Regions from separate parts of the Pseudooceanicola sp. NS-SX9 genome, predicted to be linked through region 1. Evidence: riboswitches for the same ligand, from Rfam matches in the RefSeq annotation. Region 1 holds a riboswitch; each other region holds the start of a gene.
What was found. Region 1 has a riboswitch for cobalamin ahead of AC2ITM_RS19490 (HoxN/HupN/NixA family nickel/cobalt transporter). Riboswitches for the same ligand answer to the same signal wherever they lie in the genome.
Positions count from the first base shown of each region.

Region 2: linked by a shared signal. The riboswitch ahead of bluB (5,6-dimethylbenzimidazole synthase) and the one ahead of AC2ITM_RS19490 (HoxN/HupN/NixA family nickel/cobalt transporter) in region 1 are both predicted to bind cobalamin.
Region 3: linked by a shared signal. The riboswitch ahead of AC2ITM_RS16035 (energy-coupling factor ABC transporter permease) and the one ahead of AC2ITM_RS19490 (HoxN/HupN/NixA family nickel/cobalt transporter) in region 1 are both predicted to bind cobalamin.
Region 4: linked by a shared signal. The riboswitch ahead of AC2ITM_RS21495 (glutaredoxin domain-containing protein) and the one ahead of AC2ITM_RS19490 (HoxN/HupN/NixA family nickel/cobalt transporter) in region 1 are both predicted to bind cobalamin.

Region 1 covers NZ_JBXXRN010000003.1:197,715-203,447, reverse strand. Annotated here, with positions in the region: gene AC2ITM_RS19500 (efflux RND transporter periplasmic adaptor subunit) at 1-558, shown strand, start outside; gene AC2ITM_RS19495 (MacB family efflux pump subunit) at 572-2,575, shown strand; cobalamin riboswitch at 2,678-2,874, shown strand; gene AC2ITM_RS19490 (HoxN/HupN/NixA family nickel/cobalt transporter) at 2,972-4,027, shown strand; gene AC2ITM_RS19485 (amino acid ABC transporter permease) at 4,115-4,804, opposite strand; gene AC2ITM_RS19480 (amino acid ABC transporter permease) at 4,824-5,531, opposite strand; gene AC2ITM_RS19475 (transporter substrate-binding domain-containing protein) at 5,593-5,733, opposite strand, start outside.
Region 2 covers NZ_CM170818.1:1,796,792-1,802,524, reverse strand. Annotated here, with positions in the region: gene AC2ITM_RS08580 (ATP-binding protein) at 1-638, opposite strand, end outside; gene AC2ITM_RS08575 (response regulator) at 680-1,360, opposite strand; gene AC2ITM_RS08570 (L,D-transpeptidase) at 1,534-2,103, shown strand; gene AC2ITM_RS08565 (helix-turn-helix transcriptional regulator) at 2,217-3,320, shown strand; gene bluB (5,6-dimethylbenzimidazole synthase) at 3,279-3,989, opposite strand; cobalamin riboswitch at 4,052-4,211, opposite strand; gene AC2ITM_RS08555 (fasciclin domain-containing protein) at 4,358-4,927, opposite strand; gene AC2ITM_RS08550 (ArsR/SmtB family transcription factor) at 5,033-5,356, opposite strand; gene AC2ITM_RS08545 (MFS transporter) at 5,433-5,733, shown strand, end outside.
Region 3 covers NZ_CM170818.1:3,369,675-3,375,407, forward strand. Annotated here, with positions in the region: gene AC2ITM_RS16030 (chromosome segregation SMC family protein) at 150-3,605, opposite strand; cobalamin riboswitch at 3,821-4,043, shown strand; gene AC2ITM_RS16035 (energy-coupling factor ABC transporter permease) at 4,078-4,755, shown strand; gene cobW (cobalamin biosynthesis protein CobW) at 4,839-5,733, shown strand, end outside.
Region 4 covers NZ_JBXXRN010000005.1:92,857-98,589, reverse strand. Annotated here, with positions in the region: gene nrdE (class 1b ribonucleoside-diphosphate reductase subunit alpha) at 1-1,891, opposite strand, end outside; gene nrdI (class Ib ribonucleoside-diphosphate reductase assembly flavoprotein NrdI) at 1,876-2,283, opposite strand; gene AC2ITM_RS21495 (glutaredoxin domain-containing protein) at 2,288-2,521, opposite strand; cobalamin riboswitch at 2,621-2,809, opposite strand; gene AC2ITM_RS21490 (LamB/YcsF family protein) at 2,937-3,707, opposite strand; gene AC2ITM_RS21485 (TRAP transporter substrate-binding protein) at 3,878-4,864, shown strand; gene AC2ITM_RS21480 (TRAP transporter small permease) at 4,943-5,467, shown strand; gene AC2ITM_RS21475 (TRAP transporter large permease) at 5,467-5,733, shown strand, end outside.

The DNA of each region.
Region 1 (5,733 bases):
GAAACCGATGTGGTCAGCGTCAAGCCCGGGCAGGACGTGTGGTTCACCATCCTGGGGGATCGCAACCACCGCTATCAGGCCAAGCTGCAGGTGATCGAACCGGCGCCCGAGGATGTCACCAGCGACAGCAGCCTGACGTCCTCCAGCTCCAGCAGTTCCTCGTCCAGCTCCAGCAGTTCCAGCGATGATGCGATCTATTACATCGGTACTTTCGACGTGCCGAACCCCGACGGCCGGTTGCTGACCTACATGACCGCGCAGGTGCATATCGTGACGGCTTCGGCGAAGAACGTGCTGCTGGTGCCGTCCTCGGCGGTCAGCAGCCGCGGCAACGCCAGCTTTGTCGACGTGCTGGGCCCCGATGGCCATCCCCGGCCGCAGAAGGTGACGGTGGGCCTTGATGATCTCAGCCAGGCCGAGATCACCTCGGGCCTGACCGAGGGCGAGACGGTCGTGCTGGGCGAGGGCGGTTCTGACAGCACCAGCAGCAATACCCGGATGCGCTCGCCCATGGGCGGGCCGATGGGCGGTGGCGGCCCCGGCGGGCCGCGTCCGTGAGGCGATGATGGACATGCAATCGCAAGACGCCCCTGCCGCCGCCCGCCCCGATGCCGTGATCGAGCTTTCGGGCCTGGGCAAGGTCTATCCGGCGGGTGATGCCGAAACCTGGGTGCTGCGCGACGTCGACCTGACGATCCGCCGCGGCGAGATGGTGGCCATCGTCGGTGCCTCGGGGTCGGGCAAGTCGACGCTGATGAATCTGATCGGCTGCCTGGATACGCCAAGCGCCGGGCGCTACCGGCTGTTCGGCCGCGATGTCTCGGCGCTGCAGGCGGACGAACTGGCCACGGCCCGCCGCGACCACTTCGGCTTCATCTTCCAGCGCTACCACCTGCTGAACGAGCTGACGGCCCTCGGCAATGTCGAGATGCCCTCGATCTACGCGGGCCTGCCGGGGCCTGCGCGCCATGACCGCGCCGGGCGCCTGTTGCAAAGGCTGGGCCTGGGCGAGCGTCTGCGCAACCGCCCCGGCCAGCTGTCGGGCGGCCAACAGCAGCGGGTTTCCATTGCGCGGGCGCTGATGAACCACGGCGATGTGATCCTGGCGGATGAACCCACCGGCGCCCTTGATACCCAGAGCGGCGACGAGGTGCTGCGCATCCTGCGCGAATTGCACGCCGAGGGGCACACGATCCTGATCGTCACCCATGACATGGACGTTGCCCGCCAGGCCGAACGCATCATCGAGATCCGCGACGGCGTGATCATCGACGACCGCGCCAACCCCGCCTTCCGGCCGCAGCCCGCCACGCAGACCGATGCGGCGCCGCTGCGTACCGCGCCCGCGGCCGGCCTTGCCAGCCACCTGCGTCAGGGGCGCGACCGCCTGCGCGAAGCCTTCCTGATGGCGCTGCGGTCGATGAACGCGCACCGTTTGCGCACCGTGCTGACCATGCTGGGGATCATCATCGGCATCGCCTCGGTGGTCTGCGTGGTGGCGCTTGGGGCGGGCTCGCGGCAGATGGTGCTGAAGAACATCTCGAACCTCGGCACCAACACGCTGGAAATCTTCGCCGGGCGCGGTTTCGGCGATCCGCATTCCGGGCGGATCACCACGCTGTCGGTCGGTGATGCCGATGCGCTGGCGGCGCTGCCCTATGTGGCGGCGGTGACGCCGACGGTCTCGACCTCGGGGGTGGCACGCTTTGGCAACAAGGAGGCCAGCGCCCTGCTGAACGGCGTCGGCGCGGGCTATTTCTCGGTCAAGGGCACCAAGCTGGTCGAGGGGCAGTATTTCACCGAAAGCGCGGTGCGCAACTATACCCAGGACGTGGTGATCGACGGCAATGCCAAGACCGCGCTGTTCGATCCGCTGCATGTCGATCCGCTGGGCCAGGTGGTCATCGTGGGCCAGGTCGCCATGCGCGTCGTGGGCGTGGTCGAGGCCCAGGCCAACGGCTTCGGCTCGTCGGGGAACCCGTCGTTCTACCTGCCTTATACCACGGTGCAATCACGGTTTCTTGGCAGCAGCTCGCTGCGTTCGATCACCCTGCGGGTGGCGGATGATGTTGACATGGACAGCGCCGAACAGGCGGTGTCGAACCTGCTGAAGCGGCGCCATGGCACGGTTGATTTCAACATCCTGAACACCGACGACATCCGCAAGACCATCACCAGCACAACCGAGACCATGACCTTTCTGATTGCGGCCATTGCGGTGATCAGCCTGGTGGTGGGCGGCATCGGGGTGATGAACATCATGCTGGTGTCGGTCTCGGAACGGGTGGGAGAGATCGGCGTGCGCATGGCCGTGGGGGCGCGGCAGGCCGACATTCTGGTGCAGTTCCTGCTGGAGGCCGTGCTGGTCTGCCTGCTGGGCGGCGTCATCGGCGTCGGCATCGCGCTGGCGGCGGGGCCGGTGATTTCGCTGTTCCAGCCGAACTATGCCTTCATCTACTCGCCGGTGACGATTCTGCTGGCCTTCGCCAGCTCCAGCCTGGTGGGGGTGGTCTTTGGCTACCTGCCTGCGCATAGCGCCTCGCGGCTGGATCCGGTGGTGGCGCTGTCGCGCTAGGCCCGCATCCCCGGCCAGGGCGCCCTGGCCGGGGGTCGATCAATCCCTGCCGGCGCCGCCCTGCCGGCGCGGCCACGGGGCATTGATCCGACGGTCATCCTGGCGCATAGAGACGGTGATGGTTCCCCTTCGGGGGAGAATAGGGAATGCGGTGCCGTGCCTTTGGGCGCCATGCCGCGGCTGCCCCCGCAACTGTAGGCGGAAAGCCGGACCGATGATGCCACTGGGCCATGACCCGGGAAGGCCGGTTCCGGCGTCGATCCGCAAGCCAGGAGACCTGCCATCGCAAACGTCACGGTGGAAGTTTCGGGCGGGGTGTCCCGGAACGCCAGGGTCGCATGGGTGCGGCGCGGCTTCTCTGCTATGACACCGGATGCGTCAGGCAGAGGAGGACCAATGCCAAGCCCCTTGTCCCGTCTTTTCAACGAAACCGCGCCCGAGCTGCGTCCGCGGCTGATCGCGATCTACGCGCTGCTGCTGGCGATGAATGCAGGCGCTTGGCTTTGGGCGCTGGTCGCGTTCTGGAACCAGCCGACGCTGCTGGGGGTCGCGCTGGTGGTCTATGGGCTGGGCCTGCGCCATGCCGTCGATGCCGACCATATCGCGGTGATCGACAACGTGACCCGCAAGCTCATGCAGATGAACCAGCGGCCCGTGACGGTCGGTTTCTGCTTTGCCATGGGTCATTCCAGCGTCGTCATCATCGCCGCGACGGCGGTCGCGGTGGCGGCGACGGTGCTGGGGGATTTCCCGGCCTTCCAGGGCGTGTCGGGGGTGATCGGCACGCTGGTCTCGGGGCTGTTCCTGCTGCTGGTGGCGGCGATGAACATCGCCATCTTCCTGTCGATCTGGCGCAACTACCGCCGGATCCGCGCCGGTGGCACCTATGTCGAGGAAGACCTGGACATGCTGCTGGGCAATCGCGGGCTGCTGTCGCGCCTCTTTCGCCCGGCCTTCCGCTTTGTCACCCGCAGCTGGCACATGTACCCTCTGGGCGTGCTCTTCGGGCTGGGCTTCGACACCGCGACCGAGGTCGCGGTTTTCGGCGTGTCCGCGGCCCAGGCGGCCAACGGCCTGTCGATCTGGGTGATCCTGGTGTTTCCCGCGCTGTTCACCGCGGGCATGTCGCTGGTCGATACCACCGACGGGGTGATGATGCTGGGCGCCTATGAATGGGCCTTCGTCAAGCCGATGCGCAAGATCTACTACAACATGACGATCACGCTGGTCTCGATCCTGGTTGCGGTGCTGATCGGCGGGGTCGAGACCCTGGGCCTGCTGCGCGAACAGTTCCATCTGACGGGTGGCTTCTGGTCGCTGGTCGCGGGGCTGGACGACAACTTCAACAACCTCGGCTTTGCCATCATCGCGACCTTCCTGCTGGCCTGGGCGGTGTCCTGGGCCATCTACCGCCTGAAACGCCTGGACGAGGTCGAGGTCCGCACCGGCTGACGCCCGGCGCGGGACATGCCCCCGCCCGAATGCAAAAGGCCGGTCCCCGGAGGGGGGCCGGCCTTCGCCTTTTCGGGGCAGGGGGTATCAGCTGCGGCGGCGCAGGTGGCTTTCCAGACGGTCCGCGCCTTGGGTGACCAGATAGGCGATGACCATGTAGATCACCACCGCCACCACGAAGGCCTCAAGGTAGTAGAAGTTCAGCGCTGCGGTCAGCTGCGACTGGGCGAAGATGTCGATCACCTCGATGGCGAAACCCAGCGACAGCGCCTTCATGATCACCATGACCGAATTCGCCAGGTCCGGGATCGCCGAGACGATGATCTGCGGCAGCATCACCCGCCGGAACAGTTGCCAGCCGCTGTAGCCCAGCGATTTCGCCGCATCCGACTGGCCGGTGTCGAAGGAATTCAGCGCGCCCTTGATCACCTCGGCCTGGAAGGCCGCGACGCAGGCCGCCAGCGCCAGCACTAGCGTCACCCAGTTCGGGATCTGGCCGGTGGTCTCGATGCCGACCAGGCTGCCCAGGAACTCAAGCGCGTCGGGCAGGCCGTAATAGGCCAGGAAGATCACCACCACCATCGGCACGCCCTTGAAGGCGACCTTGTAGGCGGTGACCAGCTGGCGCAGCACCGGGATGCGGCGGTGTTCGCACAGCGCCAGCACCCCGCCCAGCAGCGTCGACAGGATGAAGATCGTCACCGCCATCGCCAGCGTCACCGGCACGGCCGACAGGATGCTGAGGAAATCGGGAAGAAGGATGGAAGCATCGAACATGGATCAGGTCCTTTCCGTCTCAGACGCCGGCCGAGGGACGCACCGCCAGACGCGGGCCCCCGGTCACGTAGCGGGCCGAGCGGCGCTCGAACAGGCGGATGATGGCCCAGGCGATCAGGCACAGCAGCGAATAGAGCACCGCAAGCACCAGGTAGGTTTCGAACTGATACTGGTTGTAGTCGCGTTCCATCACAAGGTGGGCGGTGGCCATGACGTCGGCGGCCCCGATGTACATCACCAGCGCCACGTTGTGGATCAGGTAGATGATGGCATTGCCATAGCCCGGCAGCGCGATGTGCACCGCCTGCGGCCCGATGGTGCGGCGCAGCTTCTGCACGAAGGTGTAGCCCAGCGAATCCGCGGCCTCGTGCTGGCCCTTCTCGACCGCCAGATAGGCCGGGCGCATGACCTCGGACAGGTAGCCGCCGTGATAAAGGCTGAGGCCCACCATCGCCGCCACGTTGGAGGTGAAGATGTCGGCCATGCCGAAGGCGGAAAACAGCACCGGCAGCCCGTAGAACACCACGAACAGCTGCAGCACCACCGGCACGCTGCGCGCATAGGAGACGTAAAGATCGGCCAGCTGGCTGAGCACCGGGATCCGGCGGATCCGCAACACCGTCGCGACCAGCGCCAGGCAGAAGCCCGCGGCCATGGCCACGAACATGATGGCAAGCGTCAGCGGCAGCGCCGACAGAAGCTCGGGGAGCATCGTGCTCAGGTCCACGGACTGGCACTCCTTTCCAGAGAGAGGGGGGGCCGGTCCCCTGGGGGACCGGCGCGTCGGATCAGTCCAGCTTCATGTACTTGGCGACGTCCTCGCCAAAGTATTTCTCGGACAGCTTGTCGAGCGTGCCATCCTCGCGCAGCTCGCCCAGGGCCTTGTTGACATCGGCCACCAGCTGCTCGTTTTCCTTGCCGCGGTGGAT
Region 2 (5,733 bases), on a different replicon from region 1:
TCGCGCTCGGCCTCGCGCGCGGCCGCAAGGCGCGCCAGCAGATCGTCGAGCGCCGCCCGCACCGGGCGAATTTCGGCGGGCGCCGGACCGGCCGGAAGCGGCCCCAGGTCGCTCGGCGCCCGGTCCCGCAGGGCGCGCGTCAACCGGTCAAGCGGCGCAAGGCCTCGGGCCACGCTGAACCAGATCAACAGTGCCAGCAGCGGCAGGATCACCCCCGCCGGCAGCAGCAGCCCCTCGATCACGTCGCGCACCAGCTTGTCGCGCACCGACAGGCTGTCGCCCACCATCACCCGCAGCCCGAGCGCGGCATTGGTCAAGGCGTAGACGCGCCAGCGCTCGCCCTCGACCCGCGACACCGAGAACCCGTCCGCCACCCCGCCAAGCGCCCCCTGAGGCGCCCCGTTCGAGCGCCCCACCAGCTGCCCGGACAAAGACCAGATCTGGCACGACAACTGCCGGGTCAATGCCTGGTCCGACAGGCTTTGCAGCGGCTGTGGCACCGCCCCGGCATCAGCCACCGCAATGCGGTGATCCGACAACAGGGACGAGACCATCAGCGCCGCCTCCTCCAGCCGCCGGTCCAGCACATGCTCGACCTTGGCGCGGGTGGAATGCTCGATCCAGACGACGGCCGACAGCCAGACGGCGCCGGTGGCCAGGCACAGGATCAGGATCAGTCTCAGCCGGATCGAGATGGCACTGCCTCCGCCGCAACGCGGTAGCCAAGGCCCCGCACGGTTTCGATGAAGCCGCGCCCCAGCTTGGCGCGCAGCTTGTGGACATGGACCTCGACGGCGTTGCTGTCGATTTCCTCCTGCCAGCCATAAAGGCGGTCTTCCAGATCGCCGCGCGACAGGATGCGGCCGGGATGTTCCATCAGCGCCTGCAGCACCGCGAATTCGCGCCGCGAGAAGGCCAGAGGCTCGGCCCCGCGGTGCCCCGACAGCGTGGCAGGGTCGATCGACAGGCCGTTCCAGGTGATCCAGGCCTGGCTGCGGCCGTCGCGGCGGCGCAGCAGGGCGCGCAGACGCGCCGCCAGTTCCTCCAGGTCGAAGGGTTTGCCCAGATAATCATCGGCCCCCAGGTCCAGCCCCGCCACCCGGTCGCGGACCCGGTCGCGGGCGGTCAACAGCAGCACCGGCAGCGGGTCGCCGCCCGCGCGCATCTCGCGCAGCAGATCCAGGCCCAGCCCGTCGGGCAGCATCACGTCCAGGATCATCGCATCAAAGCGCGCGGTGCGCAGGGCGCTGCGGGCCTCGTCCAGGGTGCCCACGGGATCGGCCGTGAAGCCGCACAGCCGCAGCCCCACCTGCAGGCCATCGGCCAGCACCGCATCGTCCTCGACGATCAGGATCCGCATCTTGCCTCCGTCTACACCGCCACGGGATCGCGCGCCGGGCTTAAGGCAGTCTTAAGCCCCGGGGGCGGGGGCCGCCAAGGCCCCGGGCAAGACCCCGCCGGTGCGAGGGGCGCCTTAAGGCTGGCTTAAGGCAGGAATGCAGAACCGGCCTCATCGAGCAGAAAGGACAACGGATGACCCCTCTTCTCAGCCGGCGCCGGGCGCTGATCACCGCGGCCGCCGCCGCCACAGGCGTGGCGCTGCCGGGGCTGGCGCGCGCTGCCGGCACCACGCCTCAGGGCGCGCGGCACAATATCTCCAGCTTCATGGCCCAGGACTGGCGCGACCATTTCGACAGCCTGAAGACCGGCGCCATTGTCGCCGATACCGAATCCCGCGCCCTGCACTACTGGAACCATGACGGCAGCGATTACCGGATCTACCCGACCTCGGTGCCGATGTCGGCCGACCTGACCCGGCGCGGCTACACCCGGATCGTGCGCAAGAAGGCGGGGCCCTCGTGGACGCCCACACCCTCGCAGCTGGAACGCCACCCCGACTGGAAGCCAATCCCCCCCGGCCCCGAGAACCCGATGGGGCTTTATGCCATGTACCTGACCTGGCCCGCCTATGCGATCCACGGCACACCCGACACGCGCAAGGTGGGGCGGCAGTCCTCGGATGGCTGCATCGGTCTTTACAATTCCAAGATCAAGGAGCTGTACGATCTCTGCCCGCTTGAGATGCAGGTGCGGGTGATCTGAGGCACCCGGGCGCCCCCGCGCGGCATGGCTGCGCAGGGGCCCTCCGGGATATTGACACGCACCGGGAGCGTTTTCATCCTCTGGCGCAGGTCCATCGCCACGGAGCGCCCCGGATGCCGCCTCGTCCAGCCCGGCCCCTCAGCCATCACGAGATCTACGACGCGGCCCTGGATGACGCGCTGTTCGATACGCTGCCCGCACGGATGGCGGCGCAGATGAACGTGCCCTCGGCGGTGTTTTTCTGGATACATCCCGGGGATTTCCAGGAAATCAGCGCCGATTCGATGCCCGACATCCACGCCTATTACGCCGAAATGCTGGAGCATGACCTGTGGATGCACCAGGTCACGGACGATCTGGCGGGCATCGGCGCCGTCCGGCTGTCGAAATTCGTGTCGGCCCAGACCTACCGCGACAGCGTGATCTACAACGAATTCGTCCGCCGGACCGGCCAGGACCGGTTCTGGTGCCTGGGCATGGTGCAGGACACCCGCGACGGCCGGGTGGTGACGGCACTGCACAAGGGGCAGCGGGCCGAAGATTTCTCGGACGAGGAAATCGCCTGCCTGCAGCATGTCAGCCGCGACCTGGAACGCATGCACGGCATCCGCCGAGAGCTGGCGCGCAGTGCCGTGCACCGCATCGCCGCCGCCGATCACAGCCTGGAAGACGGCGCCCCGATGTACGAGCTGGACCACGAGGGCCGCCTGCTGCGTCTGAACGGCCCGGCCGAGGCGCTGCTGTCGCTGCATCCCGGCCTGGTGCTGCAGCACCGCCGGGTGCTGATGGCGGGCGGGCGCGCCGGGGCGGTGCGCTTTGCCCATGCGGTGGGCGCTGCCACCCGCGACCGCCCCGAGGCCGCGATGCTGGACCTGGCGCCGGCGCGCGCCGCCGACGGACGGCTGCTGCCGGCGCTGCGGCTGAACCTGCTGCCCCGCACCGAGGGCGGTCGGCGGGTGCTGATCATCGTGACCAGCGACACGCCTGCGGCCGTGGCCGCAGCCCTTGCCGCGCCGCAGGACCATCCCGGGCTGACGGCGCGCGAACGCGACGTGCTGCGCGGGCTGGTTCAGGGGCGCCGCCGCGACCAGCTGGCCTATGATCTGGGCATCACCGTGCCGACGGTCGACCTGCACAGCGCCAACCTGCGCCGCAAGCTGGGCGCGCGTACCCTGCTAGAGGCCGTCGCCATCGCCTGCAGGCTGCACCTGGTCTGAGGGCCAGCGGTCTTCAAAGATCATCTGCTCAAGCGGCAGGCGGCTGCGCCAGCCGTGGATTTCCAGCTCGGGGGCGGAATACAGCTCTCTGACGCGGCCCAGGCACAGATAGGCCACCGGCACGACGTGATCGGGCAGGCCCAGGATCGCGCGCAGCTCGTCGTCATGGAAGATGCTGACCCAGCCCACCCCGATGCCCTCGGCGCGGGCGGCCAGCCACAGGTTCTGCACCGCGCAGACGGTGGAATACAGATCCGTGTCCCGGCAATGCGTCCGCCCCAGCACCACCTTGCCGCCGCGCGTGCGGTCGCAGGTGATCAGCAGGTTCAGCGGCGCGTCCTCGATCCCCTGCAGCTTCAGCTTGGAATAAAGTTCGCGCCGCTCGCCCTCGAACATGTCGCGGGCCTCGTCATTGGCGCGCTCGAAAGCGGTGCGGATGCGGGCGCGGACCTCGGGGCTGCGCAGGATCAGAAAGTTCCAGGGCTGCATGAACCCCACCGAGGGCGCCGCATGGGCCGCCCCCAGCAGCCGCATCAGCACCTCATCGGGGATGGGGTCAGGCAGGAACTGGCTGCGCACGTCGCGCCGTTCGTTGATCGCGCGGTAGACCGCGTCGCGTTCGGTTTCGGAAAAGGGACCTGCCGGCCGCAGCCCGCCTGGTAGCATCATGACGTAACCCCCGTCTGACAACATGCAGCCCTGGGTGCCGTCCGCGCACCCGGGCCCGTCCTGCCTGGCCGGTCTTCTGACTTGGCTTCGCCCCGTGCGGCGCCTTCCCGGCCCCGGGGGCCAGTGGCATCGTGCCGCCCGGTCCACCTTACAGCGTTGGGCACGTCGCGGATTTGCACCGCGTTCCCGATTATCCCCCCCATAAGAGACGGGGCACCAGACCCTTTCGGGATACGCCAGGCCCCATGCTGCGACAAGGGCCCAGCCATCGGATTTCGTGCAGACCCCACGTCCGCCCAGGCCACACAAACGGGGGCGCAGATGGCGCCCCCCGTGGTCATCGCCGTGGTCATCGCCGTCAGGCTGGATCAGCCGGCCTGGCCCAGCGGCAGCAGCACCCGGTCGATCACATGCACCACGCCGTTCGACTGGTCGACATCGGCGGTGGTCACGGTGGCGACGCGGCCGTTCTCGTCCTTCAGCTTCAGCGCGCCGCCTTCCATGTAGGCCTGCAGCTTGCAGCCCCCCACCGTCGGCACCACATGCATCCCGCCATCATCCGAGATCATCCCCGCGATGGTGGTCGAGAACGCCTCGGCCGCCACCACATGGCACAGCAGGATCTGCTTCAGCTGCTCCTTGTGCGAGGGCATCAGCAACTGGTCCATCGACGCCTTCGAGATCATCGCGAAAGCCTCGTTCGTCGGCGCGAAGACGGTGAAGGGCCCCGGGCCCATCAGCGTTTCGGCCAGCCCTGCCGCCTGCACCGCCGCCACCAGCGTGGTCAGGTTGGGCGCGGCGCTGGCGTTCTCGGCGATGGTCTTGTCGGCATACATCGGCGCGCTGCCCACCATCGGGTTGTCGGCCATGCCGGCCGCCTGCACGGGACCAAGGGACAGCGCCGCCAGCGTGGCGGTCAGGGCGAATGTCTTGAACATGGGATCCTCCTCCGTTGCTCCGGTCGCCTGCAGCGCCGGAATGCAAGGGATACGGGAGAAGATGCCCGCCGGTTCAATCTTTCCGAAAGTTTTTGTCGGCCCCCCTCAGGGGGCGGTCAGCACCGCGTCCAGCAGGCCGGGAAAGCGCCGGTCCAGCGCCTCGCGGCGCAGGCTCAGCAGGCGGCCGCGGCCCTGGGGTTCGTTGCGGATCACGCCCGATTCGCGCAGCACCTTGAACAGGTGGGATTTCGTCGATTTCGCCACGTCGGGATCCATCAGATTGCAGCGCGCCATCAGCACCGGCCCGTCGCGCAGCTGCCGCACGATGTCCAGACGTGCCGGATCACTGAGCGCAAACAGCACCTGCGTCAGAACAATCGCCTCTTCCGGCGGATGGACAAGATCGGGGCTGGTGTTTTCCGTCGACATGGTTCGAATATACTTGAACCTTCGCGGGAAGGGAACTAGGCAATGGTTCGAAACATATCGAACCATTGAGGCCCTCATGCCCCTTTCCCCGACCTTCCCCATCACGCGGGACCACGCGGGCTTTGCCATCGTGCTGACCGGCAGCGCGCTGATGATGGCCAGCGCCAGCGCGCCCTCGCCATTCTATCCGCTGCTGCAAAGCCAGATGGGATTTTCGGCCTTCATGATGTCGGCGGTCTTCGCGATCTATGCGCTGGTGCTGCTGGCGACGCTGCTGGTGCTGGGATCGCTGTCGGACCACCTGGGCCGCCGCCCGATCCTGAGCGCGGGATTCGCGCTGCTGGCCGCGGCCTCGGTGGGCTTCGAGATCTCGGGCA
Region 3 (5,733 bases), on a different replicon from region 1:
GCCGTTTCATCTTTCCCCAAATACGGATGTCGAAACCGCGGGACCGGGTGACCGGCGGGGGTGGGGGGCGCTGCCCCCGCGCCTGGCGGCGCTCCCCCGGAGTATTTATGGCCAGATGACGGGGAACCCGCGCCCGTGGCAGCCTGCGCTCAGGCGACCAGCTGTTCGGCTTTCTTCAGATCGACCGAGACCAGTTGGCTGACGCCCTGCTCCTGCATCGTCACGCCGAAGAGGCGGTCCATCCGCGCCATGGTAACGGCGTGGTGGGTGATGATCAGGAAGCGGGTTTCCGTGCGGCGGCACATCTCGTCCAGGAGGTCGCAGAACCGCGTGACGTTGGCGTCGTCGAGCGGCGCGTCGACCTCATCCAGAACGCAGATGGGGGCCGGGTTCGCGAGGAAAACCGCAAAGATCAGGGCCATGGCGGTGAGGGTCTGTTCGCCGCCTGACAGCAGCGACAGGGTAGAGAGCTTCTTGCCCGGCGGCTGGCACATGATTTCAAGGCCCGCATCGAGGGGGTCTTCGCTTTCCACCAGTTCCAGCTTGGCCTCGCCGCCGCCGAAGAGGTGCCGGAAGAGGGTCGAGAAGCTGGCGTTGACCTGTTCGAAAGCCGTCAGCAGGCGTTCGCGACCCTCGCGGTTCAGGCCCGAGATGCCGTTCCGCAGGGCGCGGATGGCCTCTTCCAGGTCGGCCTTTTCGGTGACCAGGGTGTCATGTTCCTCGCGCACTTCGCGGGCGTCTTCCTCGGCGCGCAGGTTCACGGCCCCAAGCGCGTCGCGCTGGCGTTTCAGGCGGTTCACCTCGGCCTCGATCTGATCCGAGGGCGGCATGGCGTCGATGCCCATGTCGAGGCTGTCCAGCAGCTGCTTCGGCGTCATCTCCTGCGCCTCGGAGATGCGTTCGGCGGCCTGGGTCACCGCCTCGGAGGCGGCATCGGCGCGGGCCTCGGCGCGGGCGCGGGCCTCGCGGGCCTCGGAGGCGGTGCGTTCCAGGTCGCGTTCGGTGGCGGTGGCCTCGCGGGCGGTGGCTTCGGCGGCGGCCAGGGCATCGGCGGCGGTGGCGCGGCGCTGGTCGGCCGCGGCGATGGCCTCGGTCAGCTCTTCGCGTTTGGCGGCCAGCTCCTCGGGGGCGGCCATGGCCTCGTCCAGCTGGGCCTCGGCCTCGGTGCGGCGCTCGTCCAGTTCCGCGATCCGGCGGTCGGCGCTTTCAAGGCGCAGCCGCCAGCCCGAGACCTCCTTGGTGATTTCCTGCGAACGGCGGGTGCGGGCCTCGCCCTCGCGGCGCAATTCGTCATGGGCGGCGCGGCGCGACATCATCGCCATGCGCGCGGCCTCGACCGCCATGCGGATCTGCTCGATCCCGGCGCGGGCCTCGTCCAGATCATCGAGACCGGCAACCGTCGCCTCGGCATCGGCCAGCTGTTCGCGGGCGGTGGTGGCGTCGGCCTCGTGGCGGGTGACGGCCAGCCCGAGGCTTTCGAGCTTCGAGGCCGAGAGGTTGCGTTCGGCCTCGGCGCGCGACAGGCGGCGGGCGGCATCCGAAACGGCGCGGTCGGCCTCGGTGCGGGCCTGGCGGGCGGCCTTGTCGGCAGCGGTCAGCGCCGAGAGCCGTTCGGCCAGGGTGTCATGGGCGGCGCGGGCGGTTTCGGCACGGGCCTCGGCCATGTCCAGATCGGCGCGCAATTCTTCCAGCCGGTTCAGCTGCTCAAGGCGCAGGGCGGCGGCCGAGGGGGTGTCCTCGGCGCCGGCGCGGTAGCCGTCCCACCGCCACAGATCGCCCTGGACCGTCACCAGACGCTGGCCGGGGCGCAGGGCGGGGTGCAGCGCCGCCCCCTGATCGGCCGACACCAGGCCGATCTGCGACAGGCGGCGGGCCAGCACCGCAGGCGCGCTGACGTGATCCGAGAGCGGCACGGCACCGACGGGCAGCGGCTGGGTCGCGTCATAGCCCGGCAGTTCCAGCCAGCCCGAGGGGTCGGTCCCGGTGATCACCGGGGCGCGCAGGTCATCGGCCAGCGCCGCGCCAAGCGCCTTTTCATAGCCCGGCGCCACCCGCAGCAGATCCAGCAGCTGGCCGCCCTCGACCGCATCGCGCTGGACCAGACGGGCCAGCGCCGCGACCTCGGCCTGCAGGGCCTTGACCTCGCCCTCGGCCGAGGAGCGCGCGGCGCGGGTGTCGGCCTCGGCGGACTGGGCCTCGGCGCGGGCGGCTTCGGCGGTGGCCAGGGTCTCTTCGGCCTCTTCGGCGCGGCCGCGGGCGATCTCCTCGGCTTCGGCGGCGGCCTCGGCCTCTTCGATGGCATGGGCGGCGGCACCGCGGGCCTCGGCCACGGCTTCGCGGGCGCGGCCTGCCTCGGCCTCGCTGCGGGCCAGCATCTTGCGGCTGTCATCCAGAAAGCGCGTGGCGGACTGGTGGCGGGCGGCCAGGCGCGCGACATCCTCGGTCAGGGTCGACAGATCGCCCTCGCGTTCGCCCAGCACCTCGGCGGCTTCCAGCGCCAGCTCCTGCGCCTCGGCCAGGGCATCGGCATGGCCATCGCCCGCCTTGGCCAGTTCGCGGGCCTCCCAGTCGAGGCGTTCGATCGTCTCGCCCGCGTCGCGGTTCAGGCCCGCCTCGCGCTCGCGGTCGCGCGAGAGCTGCTCGATCCGGCTGCGCAGGGTGGCAATGGCCTGCAGGGCGCGGGCCTGCTGGTCCGACAGGCTGTCGCGCTGGACGGAAAGGCGCTGCAGGATGGCGGCGGCGATGGCCTCTTCCTCGCGCAGGGGCGGCAGGGCGTCATCGGCGCGCAGGCGGGCCTCGGCGGCCTCGCGGGCCAGGCGTTCGGCCTGGGCGGTGTTGGTCGCAGCGCCGCGCAGGGCGGCGATGGCAAGGTTGCGCGCCTCGTCGGCCTCGCGCCAGCGGCGATACAGCAGCATCCCCTCGGCCTGGCGCAGATCGGTACCGATGGCGCGGTAGCGCGCCGCCTGACGCGCCTGACGTTCCAGCGACGACAGCTGCTGGGCCATCTGTTCGACCACGTCATCGACGCGGGCCAGGTTCTGTTCGGCCCCCTTCAGCTTCAGCTCGGCCTCGTGGCGGCGCTGATAGAGGCCCGAGATCCCCGCGGCCTCTTCCAGGATGCGGCGGCGCGCCTTGGGCTTGGCGTTGATCAGTTCGGAAATCTGCCCCTGCCGCACCAGCGCCGGCGAATGCGCCCCGGTCGAGGCATCGGCGAACAGCATCTGCACGTCGCGCGCCCGCACGTCCTTGGCATTGGCCTTGTAGGCCGATCCCACGTCGCGGGTGATCCGGCGGACGATCTCCAGCTGGTCGGCATCGTTGAAGCTGGCGGGCGCCAGCCGGTCCGAATTGTCGATGGTCAGCGCGACCTCGGCAAAGTTGCGGGCGGGCCGGGTCGAGGCCCCGGCAAAGATCACGTCTTCCATCCCGTCGCCGCGCATCGCGGTGGGACGGTTTTCGCCCATCACCCAGCGCAGGGCCTCCAGCAGGTTCGACTTGCCGCAGCCGTTCGGCCCCACCACCCCGGTGAGGCCCGCGTTGATCACCAGCTCGGTCGGGTCGACGAAGCTCTTGAAGCCGGTGAGACGGAGGCGGGAAAAGCGCAACGGAAGGGCCCTTCTACGTCAGGTTGCATTCGGAAACTTGCGACAAAGGTGCGGCTGCGGGGCGGGGCTGTCAACGTCCGGCTTACCCGATATGGGATCGTCCACAGGCTTCTCCCCAAGATATTGCGGGTTTCGGGGGGTATCTTCTGCGGTTTCCCGCCCTTTCCGCGCGGGCAGCGGCGGCAAAGCGCCTTGACGCCGGGGGGGCCTGCACGCCACAAGATATCCCATACGGTTCCCGACACGGCGCCCAAGCGCCTCGGGATGAAACGGGAATGCGGAACGGGTGACCCAACCAGGGGCCTGCAGCCGCAGCCGCCCCCGCGACTGTGAAGCGGAGAGCGCCCTCAAAGACGCCACTGGTCCCTCCGGGCCGGGAAGGCAGAGGAGCGCCACGACCCGCGAAGCCAGGAGACCGGCCGTGTAGAGAAACCGAACCGGCTGTCGGGTGTGACGGCCCAAGGAGTGCGATATGCATATCGAACCGGGGCTGATCAGCCCCGCAAAAATGATCCTGTCCTATGCAACGGCCGCAGGCGCCGGCGCCTACTGGCTGAAGACCGCCGCGGCGGGCCTGAAGGAAAAGGGCCTGGCGTCCCTGGCGGCACGCGGTGCCGTGGCAACGGCGGCCGTCTTCACTTTCTTCCAGGTGCTGCCGCACTATCCGGTGGGCATCTCCGAGGTGCATTTCATCCTCGGCTCGACCCTGTTCCTGATGCTGGGCGCGGCGCCCGCGGCCTTTGGCCTGGCCTTCGGGCTGCTGCTGCAGGGCGTCTTCTTCGCCCCCTTCGACCTGCCGCAATATGGCGCCAACGTGACGACCCTGCTGGTGCCGCTCTTTGCGCTGAAGGCGCTGGCCGACCGGCTGATCCCGCGCTCGACCGCCTATGTCGACATCAAGTACCGCGACGCGCTGGCGCTCTCGACAGCATATCAGGGCGGCGTGGTGCTGTGGGTGGCGTTCTGGGCCTTCTACGGGCAGGGCTTCTCGGCCACGACCACGGCCTCGGTCTTCAGCTTCGGCGGCGCCTACATGCTGGTCGTGCTGGTGGAACCGCTCGCAGACCTCGCGGTGCTGGCCGCGGCCAAGTCGCTGAAGGGCCTGCGCGGCTCGGGCCTGACGACGCCCCGCCTCTACGACGCGGCCTGATCGCGCCTTCCCCCTGTCGCGGCGGGTCCCCAAAGGGGGGCCCGCCGTTTCCGCTTCTGATCCGTTCCCTTCGGGAGGCTTCCATGCCCGCAAAGATCCCCGCCACCGTCATCACCGGCTTCCTTGGCGCCGGCAAGACGACCCTCGTGCGCCACATGCTGCAGAATGCCGGCGGCAAGCGCATTGCCCTCATCATCAACGAATTCGGCGACCTGGGCGTCGACGGTGACATCCTGCGCGGCTGCGGCGACGCCACCTGCCGCGAAGAAGACATCATGGAGCTGTCGAACGGCTGCATCTGCTGCACCGTCGCCGAAGACTTCATCCCTACGATGGAGAAACTGCTGGCCCGTCCCGACCGCCCCGACCATATCGTGATCGAGACCTCGGGCCTTGCCCTGCCCCAGCCGCTGATCCGCGCCTTCAACTGGCCGGCGATCTCCACGAAGGTCACCGTCGATGGCGTTGTCACCGTGGTCGACGGCAAGGCCGTGACCGAGGGCCGCTTTGCCCAGGACGAGGCCGCCGTGGCCGCCGCCCGCGAAGCCGATGACAGCATCGACCACGACACCCCCCTGTCTGAACTCTTCGAGGACCAGCTGGCCTGCGCCGACATGATCGTCGTCAACAAGGCCGACCTGATGAGCGACGCAGAGCTGCTGGCCACCATGGCCACGCTCAGGGACGGCGCCCGCGACGCGGTGCAGGTGGTCTCCTCCTCCATGGGCGCCCTGCCGGCCGAGGTGCTGCTGGGCATGAACATCGCCGCCGAGGCCGACATGGAAGCCCGTCACGAGATCCATCACCATCATCACCACCATGATGACGACGACGACGATGATCACGACGACCACCACGATCACGACCATGACGAATTCGAAAGCTTCGTCGTGCCGCTGCCGGAAATCCGCGATCCCAAGGCCTATTGCGATCACCTCTCGCAGGTCATCCGCACCCATGACATCCTGCGCCTCAAGG
Region 4 (5,733 bases), on a different replicon from region 1:
AATAGGGCAGGCTGGCCGCGTCAAGACCCGGGGCTGGCGCGTAGACCCGGCCAAGGCGGCCTTCCTTGCGGATTTCGATCCGCGCGACGATCGGATGGATCGAGGCGGTCGCATGGGTGATGTAGCTGATCGAGCCGGTTGGCGGCACGGCCTGCAGGTTGCGATTGTAAAGGCCATGGCGGCGCACCGCGTCGCGCAGCCGGGCCCAGTCGGCGCGACCGGGCAGCGGCTGGTTCGCGAAAAGCCGCGCAACTGTCGGATCTTCCGGCAGCCAGTCGCGTTCCGTGTATTTCTGGAAATAGGTGCCGGAGGCGTAGCGGCTGTCGGCGAAGCCGCGAAAGCTCTGGCCGCGTTCGCGCGCCAGGCACATCGAGGCGTGCAGCGCATGGTAGGTGACGGCGGCGAAGTAGACCGAGGTGAAGCCGAGTGCGGCGGGGCTGCCGTAGTGGATCCGTTGCCCGGAAAGGTAGCCGTGAAGGTTCATCTGCCCCAGCCCGATGGCATGGCCTTCCGCATTGCCGCGCCGGATCGAGGGCACGCAGTCGAGCGAGGTCATCTCGCTGACCGCGGTCAGGGCCCGCACGGCGGTCTCGACCGTGGCGCCGAGATCGCCCGAGCGCATCACCTTCGCAATGTCGAGCGAGCCAAGGTTGCAGGAGATATCGCTGCCGATGTGCCGGTAGCCCAGGTCCTCGGAGAGGGCCGAGGGGGTGCTGACCTGCAGGATTTCGGAGCACAGGTTCGACATCGAGATCCGCCCGGCAACCGGGTTCGCGCGGTTCACCGTGTCTTCGAACATCAGGTAGGGATAGCCGCTTTCGAACTGGATTTCGGCCAGGGTGCGGAAGAAGGCGCGGGCGTCGATCACCGTCTTGGAGATGCGCGGATCGGCGACCATCTCGTGGTATTTCTCGCTGACCGGGATCTCGGACAGGGCGCAACCGTAGACCTTCTGCACGTCGAGCGGCGAGAACAGGTGCATGGGCGCGCGGGTGCGGGCCAGCTCGAAGGTGATGTCGGGGATCACCACCCCCAGGCTGAGGGTCTTGATGCGGATTTTTTCATCGGCATTCTCGCGCTTGGTGTCGAGAAAGCGCAGGATGTCGGGGTGATGGGCATGCAGGTAGACCGCGCCCGCGCCCTGGCGCGCGCCCAGCTGGTTGGCATAGGAAAAGCTGTCCTCCAGCAGTTTCATCACCGGGACCACCCCGGAGGCCTGCCCCGAGATGCCCTTGATCGGTGCCCCCTGTTCGCGCAGGTTGCTGAGCAGCAGCGCCACCCCGCCACCGCGTTTCGAAAGCTGCAGCGCCGAGGCGATGCCACGCCCGATGCTTTCCATGTCGTCCTCCAGCCGCAGCAGGAAGCACGAGACCAGCTCTCCGCGGCTTTGTCGTCCGGCGTTGAGGAAGGTCGGGGTGGCGGGCTGGAACCGACCCGAGAGGATCGCGTCGATCAGCGCGAAGGCCTGCTGGTGGTCGCCGCGCGCCAGCACCAGGGCGCACAGCACGGCGCGGTCGGTGAAATCCTCCAGGTATTGCGCGCCGTCGCGGGTCTTCAGCGCGTAGCTGGTGTAGAATTTCAGCGCGCCGAGATAGCTGGAAAACCGGTGGTCATGGGCGCGGCCGCGCGCATAGGCCTGGCGCAGGACCTCCGGGGGATAGGGGGCCAGGGCGGCGGGATCGTAATAGCCTTCTTCGACCAGCCACTGCAGGCGGGCGTCGTCCGAGGCAAAGCGGCGGCTGCCCGGAAGGACATGCTGAAGGATATACTGGCGCGCGGCTTCGCGGTCGGCCGAGACCGGCGGCAGGCCGGTGGCATCGGGCAGGTTCAGCAGGGCGTTGAGGGCGCGGTAGTCGGGGGCGCTCAGCGGCTGGACTAGATCGTCGGGCATGATTGGCTCCAGAAGGTCCGAAGCCCGCGCGAGACGCGGGCGATGTCGATGTCGGTGCCGGCCAGTTCCAGCGTCCACAGCAGCGGCACCTGGCACTTGCGGGCGATGATCCGGCCGGCCAGGCCATAGGTGGTACCGAAGCTGCGGTTGCCGGTGGCGATGACCCCGCGCAGCCCGGCACGGCGGCGGGGATCGTTCAGGAAGCGGATCACCATCGGCGGCACGGCGCCGCGGCCCTGGCCGTCGGCATAGGTCGGGCAGATCAGCACATAGGCCGGCGGCGCGTCGGGCAGGGGGCCTGACGCGCCAAGGCGCAGCGCCGGCAGGCCCAGCCGGGCCACGAAGCGTGCGGTATTGCCGCTGGCCGAGGAAAAGTAGACGAGGCTGCCCATGGCGCTAGGCCAGCCGGGCGATCAGATCGGGGCGAAAGCCGGACCAGCTTTGGGGGCCGGTGCCGGTCGTGGCCTCGACCACGGGTGCCTGGCGGTGGCCAAGGGCGCTCAGACGCGCCAGTGCGGCGGCATCCTGGGTCAGATCGACCAGCCGGTAGGACAGCCCATGCGCTTTCAGCGCACGCTGCGTCGCCAGGCATTGCCGGCAGTCGGGTTTTGAATAGACGATGATCGTCATGGCGCGTCCTTCGGTCAGGACGGCAGGCGGGGACGCGCACGGACCGGAACGCCCAACGCGGCCCGGAGACACTGACACGCCCCGAACCCACCGTTCGGGTCAAATCCTGGGCTCCGGGCAGGTCTCCTGACTTCGCGGGTCGACACCGGCGCTCGCCTTCCCGGGGACACCCAGTGGCGCAAGAGCGTGGCTCGCCGCTTACAGTTGCGGGGGCAGTGCCGGATTTTCACCGGCTTCCCTTTTCACCGCGGAACAATGTCCCGCGACACCTGAAGCATCTATATGTAGATCATTTTCGAATAGTGACGTCAATATGCAGACGCAGCCCAGCTGATCCCAGCCGAAGGCAGGGGCGGGGAGGGGCCTGTTTCGCAAGGCACTGACGGGCATATGACCTTGCGGAAGGCGCTTTGGGTCAGGGGCGTGCGAAGGGGGCGATGCCGATGCCGTTTTCGGCCAGGGCGCTGCGCAGACGGTGCGCCATGCCGACGGCACCCGGGGTATCGCCATGCACGCACAGCGTTGCGGGCGCGACCGGAAGGCGCTGCCCGCCGGTCGTCGGGATGACGCCGTTCACCACCATCTCCAGCACCTGGTCCAGGCTTTGCGCCGGATCGTGGATCACCGCGCCGGGCTGGCTGCGCGGCGTCAGCTCTCCGGTGTCGGTATAGGTGCGGTCGGCATAGATCTCGCAGGCGACGGTCAGCCCGGCGCGTTCGGCGGCGGCATAGGTTTCTGAATAGGGCAGCGAGATGAAGACCAGCCTCGGGTCCACCGCCTTGACCGCGCGCACGCACAGCTCGGCCAGGTCGCGGTCGACCGCCGCCATGTTGCCAAGCGCGCCATGGGTTTTCACATGGGTCATCGCGTGGCCCTCAAGCCGCGCCATGCCCTGCATCGCGACGATCTGGTAGACCAGCTGCGCCTCCAGGTCCTCGGGGCGCTCGCCCGAGATCCGCCGCCGCCCGAAACCGTAGAGATCGGCAAAGGACGGATGCGCCCCCACCGAGACGCCCTTTTCCCGGGCCATCCTGAGGGTGCGCGCCATCACGACCGGATCGCCCGCATGAAAGCCGCAGGCAATGTTGGCGGTCGAGACCAGATCCAGCATCGCGGCATCGTCGCCGACGGTGAAGGCGCCAAAGCTTTCGCCCATGTCGCAGTTGAGGTCGATCGTGCGGTCCATCCTGAAGTCCCTGTCATTCGCGCCTATTTGCGCAATTATTGTGCGGAATATTGGAAAGTCCGGCGGATACCCGGGGTAAATCCGCCTGAAACCCTTAATTCGGGATACCGCCGGTGTACTGAAATCTCAAGCCTCCCCAGCGAGGCGATTCCAGCAACAGGGAAAACAGCATGAAATTTGCACGCAAAGTGGCACTGGCCACGCTTCTGGCTGCCGGTCTGGTCGCGCCGGCGATGGCGGAAACCAAATGGGACATGTCGGTCGTCTGGCCGGATGGCAACTTCCAGACCGAGGACGCAAAGGCCTTCGCCGACAAGGTCCGCGAGATGACCAAGGGCGATGTCGACATCACCGTGCATTCCGGCGGTGCGCTTGGCATCAAGGGGCCCGAAGGCATGGCCGCGGTGCGCGACGGCCTGGTGCCTGTGGGCGAGATCCTGATGAGCCAGCAGGTGGGTGACGTGCCTGCTCTGGGTGCGGAATCGCTGCCCTACATGGCGCCGACGATGGCGGACCTGGCCTTGCTGCACAAGTTCACCCGCCCGATGATCGAGGCGGCGGCCGCCAAGATGAACCAGAAGCTGCTGTATATCGTGCCCTGGCCCGGCCAGGCGGTCTATACCAAGAAGCCGATCAAGACGCTGGAGGACCTGAAGGGCCTGAAGATCCGCGTCGTCGATGCCAATGGCCAGGCCTTCTTCAAGGCGCTTGGCGCGGCCCCCGTGCAGATGCCCTGGGGCGAGGTCGTCCCGGCGCTGGCGGCGGGCACGATCGATGCGGTGACCACCTCGTCCTCGTCGGGCGTCGACGGCTCGTTCTGGGAATTCATGAAATACATGAACACCTTCAACTGGCAGGCCTCGTCGGACATCCTGACGGTCAATCTGGATGAATGGAAAGCACTGCCCGAGAAGGACCAGAAGGCGATCGAGGCCGCCGCCGCGCAGATGGAAGGCGAATTCTGGCTGAACTCGCATAACGAGGACGCCAAGAAGCTTGCCATCCTGAAGGACCACGGCGTCGAGATCACCGCCCCCTCCTCGGATCTGAAGGCCGAGCTGATCGAGAAGGCCAAGCCCCTCTGGGCCGATTTCGAAAAGCGCGTGCCCGAGGCCGCCCCCTATATCGACACCTACCTGACGGTGCGCGGCAACTGATCCCCGCCGCCTGACCGTGTGGCCGGCCCTGCCTCTCCCTCCCGGGGCCGGCCCTTTTTCCTTCCGACCGGAGACCCCATGTCCCCCTCCCGTTTCGATACCTTCATCCGGCCCGTCGACTGGCTGAGCGGGCTGGCCAACGTGCTGGCCGCGCTGTGCCTGTTCGGGATCTTCCTGCTGGTCGGCGCCGAGATCGTGCTGCGCAACCTCTTCCTGACCAGCCTCGATTTCTCCTGGGATGTCTCGGCCTACCTGATGGGGGCCTCGTTCATGCTGTCGGCGGCCAGTGCGCTGAAAAGCGGCTCTCATGTGCGGGTGACGGCCCTGCGCGAGGTGCTGCCCGAGGGGCCCGCGCGCCTTCTGGATGTGGCGGCCTGCCTGGTGGGGCTGGTGATCGCGGTGGCGCTGGCCTGGGCGCTTGGCCAGGCGGCCTGGCTGTCGTTCCTGCGCGGCTCGACCTCGGCTTCGGTGGTGCGCATTCCGCTGGCCTGGCCGCAGGGCGTGCTGACGCTGGGCACGACCCTTTTGTGCCTGCAGATCGTGGCGCAGCTGCTGCGCCTGCTGCGCGGCGAGGCGCTGGCCACCGGCGAGGGGATCGAATGATGCCGCAGATCGTCCTGACCCTGGCCGGGCTGCTGGCGGCGCTGCTGGCGGGCGGTGTCTGGATCGGCCTGGGGCTGATCGGCACCGGCGCCGGGCTGATCAGCCTGTTCCGCCCCCATATGCCCTTCGAGAAGCTGCTGGCGCAGCAGGCCTTCAACGTCCTCTCTTCGGCCGAACTGCTGGCGCTGCCGCTCTTCATCCTGATGGCCGAGATCCTGTTCCGCACCAAGATCTCCGAGGCGCTCTTTACCGGGCTTGCCCCCTGG